Regions from separate parts of the Streptomyces sp. NPDC005784 genome, predicted to be linked through region 1. Evidence: riboswitches for the same ligand, from Rfam matches in the RefSeq annotation. Region 1 holds a riboswitch; the other holds the start of a gene.
What was found. A riboswitch is a leader RNA that binds a small molecule or an ion and turns the genes downstream of it on or off. The one in region 1 is predicted to bind glycine.
Positions count from the first base shown of each region.

Region 2: linked by a shared signal. The riboswitch ahead of gcvT (glycine cleavage system aminomethyltransferase GcvT) and the one ahead of gcvP (aminomethyl-transferring glycine dehydrogenase) in region 1 are both predicted to bind glycine.

Region 1 is NZ_JBIAIQ010000024.1:10,023-12,407, reverse strand. Features, by position in the region: gene gcvP (aminomethyl-transferring glycine dehydrogenase) at 1-1,067, opposite strand, end outside; glycine riboswitch at 1,245-1,340, opposite strand; gene ACFYR3_RS30210 (PRC-barrel domain-containing protein) at 1,455-1,826, shown strand; gene ACFYR3_RS30205 (DNA polymerase IV) at 1,748-2,385, opposite strand, start outside.
Region 2 is NZ_JBIAIQ010000032.1:50,476-52,860, reverse strand. Features, by position in the region: gene ACFYR3_RS34710 (enhanced serine sensitivity protein SseB) at 1-213, opposite strand, end outside; gene ACFYR3_RS34705 (AAA family ATPase) at 277-948, opposite strand; glycine riboswitch at 1,121-1,217, shown strand; gene gcvT (glycine cleavage system aminomethyltransferase GcvT) at 1,365-2,385, shown strand, end outside.

The DNA of each region.
Region 1 (2,385 bases):
ACGGCGTACATGCCGGCCATCACGGCGAGCAGCACCTGAGCGGTGCAGATGTTGCTGGTCGCCTTCTCACGGCGGATGTGCTGCTCACGCGTCTGCAGGGCGAGGCGGTACGCCTTGTGCCCGTCGGCGTCCACGGACACACCGACCAGCCGGCCGGGGAGGCTGCGCGCGAACTTCTCGCGCACCGCCATGTAACCGGCGTGCGGGCCGCCGAAGCCCATCGGCACACCGAAGCGCTGCGTCGTACCGACCGCGATGTCCGCGTCGAGCTCGCCGGGCGAGGTCAGCAGGGTCAGGGCGAGCAGGTCGGCGGCGACGGTGACGACCGCGCCCAGCTCGTGCGCCTGCTCGACGATCGGCTTGATGTCGCGTACGGCACCGGAGGCGCCCGGGTACTGGATCAGCACGCCATTGATCTCGCGCCCGGCGAGATCGGCCGGGATGCCTTCGGCGAGGTCGGCGACGACGATCTCGACACCGGTCGGCTCGGCGCGGGTCTCTATGACGGCGATCGTCTGCGGCAGCGCGTCCGCGTCGACCAGGAAGAGGCCCTTCTTGTTCTTGCCCATGCGGCGGGACAGCGCCATCGCCTCGGCGGCGGCGGTGCCCTCGTCGAGGAGGGAGGCGCCGGAGGTCGGCAGTCCGGTCAGCTCGGCGACGACGGTCTGGAAGTTCAGCAGCGCCTCGAGACGGCCCTGCGAGATCTCCGGCTGGTACGGCGTGTACGCGGTGTACCAGGCCGGGTTCTCCATGACGTTGCGCAGGATCACCGGCGGCGTGAACGTGCCGTAGTAACCGAGGCCGATCATCGAGCCGAGCACCTCGTTGCGGTCCGCGAGGGAGCGGAGCTCGGCCAGTACCTCGGCCTCGGTGCGCGCGGCCGGCAGCTTCAGGGCCTCGGCGTTCTTGATCACGTCCGGCACCGCGGCGGCCGTCAGCTCGTCGAGCGAGCCGTATCCGACCTGCGCGAGCATCTTGGCCCGCGCTTCGGAGTCGGGCCCGATGTGGCGCTGCTCGAAGGGAATGCCCTGTTCGAGCTCGGAAAGCGGAATACGAGGGGCTGTCATGGCGGAGGCCTCCTGGTCTGACGCGACCTTCGAGGGGCACCCCGGCACGGGTACCCCGACGGCCTCCCCCTCTGTCATCTCAACCTGAGAGTTTCACCGGATCGTCAACGGACGGTCCGGCTTTCACCGTCGGTGAGAGCGGAGGCCAACGGCACCCGCCCTGCTTTCCAGAGTGACCTCGTCCGTGCGGTACGTGAGCCTGAGAGATTCCGGGGAGGATTTGCTCCTTCGGCGCCTCCGGTGAAATCTGGAGGACTCTCCCGCACGGGATCAGCAGCCGTCTGCCAGCCTACCAGCGAGGACAAGACATCAGCCTTCGAGTGGCCGCCTTCACAAATGTGCTCTTTTGTAGTACTTACGGATGAGTTTGCGACCACTGGAGGGACCGTGCAGACCGACATCGATCCGCGCAACCTGATCGGCCGCAAGGCGTTCGACAGCAACGGCACCAAGATCGGCACGATCGACGAGGTCTATCTCGACGACGCCACCGGTGTCCCGGAGTGGGCGGCCATACGCACGGGGCTGTTCAGCAGGGATGCCTTCGTGCCCCTGGAGCCCAGCGAGATCGTCGAGGGGACCCTGCGCATCCCCTTCGACCGGGCGCTGATCAAGGACGCCCCCGACTTCGGCGTCGGGCGTCACCTTTCCCCCGAACAGGAACTCCAGCTCTACCACCACTACGGTCTCGACGTGGCGTCCCCTCCGCCGCCGCCGGACCGGGACTTCGGCCGGCTCGCGGGCACGGAGGACACCTGAGCTTCCCGGACGGCCGGTTCAGCCCCTGCACCCGCGTCCGGGCCCAGGCCCACGTCCCGGTCCGGGCCCACGTCCCGGTCCGGGCCGGCACTCGTGTCCAGGTCTCGGCCCGTTTCCGGGTCCCCGCCCGCGCGTGGGTCCGGACCCACGCGCGGACCCTGCGTCGCGGTTTGTGACCCCGACGGCCCGGGACCCGCCGGGAACGCGTCGGCGTCCTCGGGTCTTCGCTCCACCAGGGGCAGCGGGTCCGCCGGTTCCAGCTGCGGATCGTCCGTCCGGAAGGTCCGCACCCGGCCGGGGTCGGACCAGGGCGTCTCGAACCGCACCGTGACCCGTCCCAGCCCGCTCCCCTGCACCCATCCGTGCCCGAACTCGGCATGCCGCACGTCGTGCCCGGAGGGCCACCGCCGCTCCGCGGGCGGTGTCTCCGGGGCGGCCTCTTCGGCCGGCTCGTCCGCGGAACGCTCCTCGGCCGCCGGCTCCCCCACGGCAGCGGCCTGCGCCTGCGCGAACAGGTCCTCCTGCGTGTAGTCGGCGAGCCCGGAGACGCCGACCCCCA
Region 2 (2,385 bases), on a different contig from region 1:
GAGGTCCATCGTGGGCAGATCGAGCGGACCGCTCTGCGGGCCGCCGCCGTTCGGCAGCGGCACCCACACGAAGCTGCGGCCGAGCACCTCGACGATGCGAGCGCCGGCCGAGGGCCCCGCGGGCATGCCGAGGGAGGAGGACAACACCTCCTCCAACTCGTTGCCGGGCCAACCGCCGTGCGGATGGGGGTGCGCCTGTGCCGGAAAGTCCATCTGTCTACCGCCCGCTTCGAACCGCTGTTCCAGCTGGAAAGGTTAGTGGGCCACCGCGACCGCTCAGTGGCCGAAGTCGATCCTGCGCAGCACATCCGCCGCGTCCCGGTCGATGAGCACCGCCGAACCGCACCCCTCGGGCAGGTTTCCCTTCTCGGCGGAGCGCAGCAGCCGGGCGACCGCGCCGCGATGGCGGGCGAAGGCGTAGCGCGAGACGCCCCGGCCGCGCTCGCGCTGGCCGCCCAGCGCGGTGCCCGGCGTGACGTCGAGCAGCAGCAGGTGCAGCGCGCCGCCCCGGCGCCGTGCCTCGCGGGCGAGCCAGCGGCGCACCCAGGCCTGCGTACCGCAGTCGTGCACGACGAGTCCGCCGCCGCCCCGCAGCGCGCGGCGCAGGCCGGCGTAGTGCGCGAGGCGGACGAGGGGGCGGTAGACCACGTACGGCAGCAGGCGGGCCGTCCGGCTGTCCCAGCGGTCGCGGGTGTCCTGCGAGTCGACGCGCGCGCCCCGGACCGCCCGCCGCATCAGCGTCGACTTGCCACTGCCGGGCAGTCCGGTGACCACGACGACGTCGCGCGCCCCGAAGCGCAGACCGTGCGGGCTGTGCCCCACCCGGTCGCGAAGATCCCGGACGACGGCCGCCTGAAGCGGGCCGCGTGCCTTCCGGGCCGGTGCGCCGGGCTGCTCGGGCAGCGCGAGACCCGAGGTCGTCGCGTACGCCGTGGTCCTGTTCACCATGGCCGTCCTCCCCTTGGGTGTGGAACCCCATCCCCGTCGACTGTAAAGAGAAGGTAATGCCCGGCGCTTCCCCTTTCCATGCGCGGACTGCCACAGCCCGGTTACAGATGCCGGACTGCCGGGATCGGACAGCGCGTGCGATGATGGCCGCGCCAACTGCATACCGGCCGCTTGAATCCGCGCGGGAGAGTCCTGGGTACGTGTACCCGGGCGCCGAAGGAGCAAGTCCCTCCCTTGAATCTCTCAGGCCCCGTTACCGCGCGGGCGAGGCACATCTGAAAAGCGGGCCGCCCACCGGTGGCTCCACCCAAGGTGCAAATCAGGACCACCATTTCGTGGGGTCGTGATGAACCTCTCAGGTTCCGATGACAGATGGGGAGGAACGACCTCGCCGTCATGCCTTGGGAGCCAGACCGATGAGCAGCACCGCACCCCGTCACACCGCGCTCGATGCCCTGCATCGCTCGCTGGGCGCGACGATGACCGACTTCGCAGGCTGGGACATGCCCCTGCGCTACGGCTCCGAGCGCGACGAGCACCTCGCCGTCCGCACGAAGGCCGGCCTCTTCGACCTCTCCCACATGGGCGAGATCACCGTCACCGGCCCCGAGGCCGCGGCTCTCCTGAACCACGCGCTGGTCGGCAACATCGCCACCGTCGGCGTCGGCCGCGCCCGCTACACCATGATCTGCCAGGAGGACGGCGGCATCCTGGACGACCTGATCGTCTACCGCCTCGCCGAGCACGAATACATGGTCGTCGCGAACGCCTCCAACGCCCAGGTGGTGCTGGACGCGCTGACCGAGCGCGCCGCCGGTTTCGACGCCGTGGTGCGCGACGACCGTGACGCGTACGCGCTGATCGCCGTGCAGGGCCCCGAGTCCTCCGGCATCCTCAAGTCGGTCACCGACGCGGACCTGGACGGCCTGAAGTACTACGCGGGCCTGCCGGGCACGGTGGCCGGCGTTCCGGCCCTGATCGCCCGCACCGGCTACACCGGTGAGGACGGCTTCGAGCTGTTCGTCGCCCCCGCCGACGCCGAGAAGGTGTGGCAGGCGCTGACCGACGCGGGCACCCCGGCCGGGCTGGTCCCCTGCGGTCTGTCGTGCCGCGACACGCTGCGCCTGGAGGCCGGCATGCCGCTGTACGGGCACGAGCTGACCACCTCGCTGACCCCCTTCGACGCCGGTCTCGGCCGGGTCGTGAAGTTCGAGAAGGAGGGCGACTTCGTGGGGCGCGCGGCGCTGTCGGAGGCCGCCTCCCGTGCCGAGCAGAACCCGCCGCGGGTCCTCGTCGGCCTGATCGCCCAGGGGCGTCGCGTGCCGCGCGCCGGGTACTCGGTCGTCGCCGGCGGCCAGGTGATCGGCGAGATCACCTCCGGCGCCCCCTCCCCCACGCTGGGGAAGCCGATCGCCATGGCGTACGTCGACGCCGCGC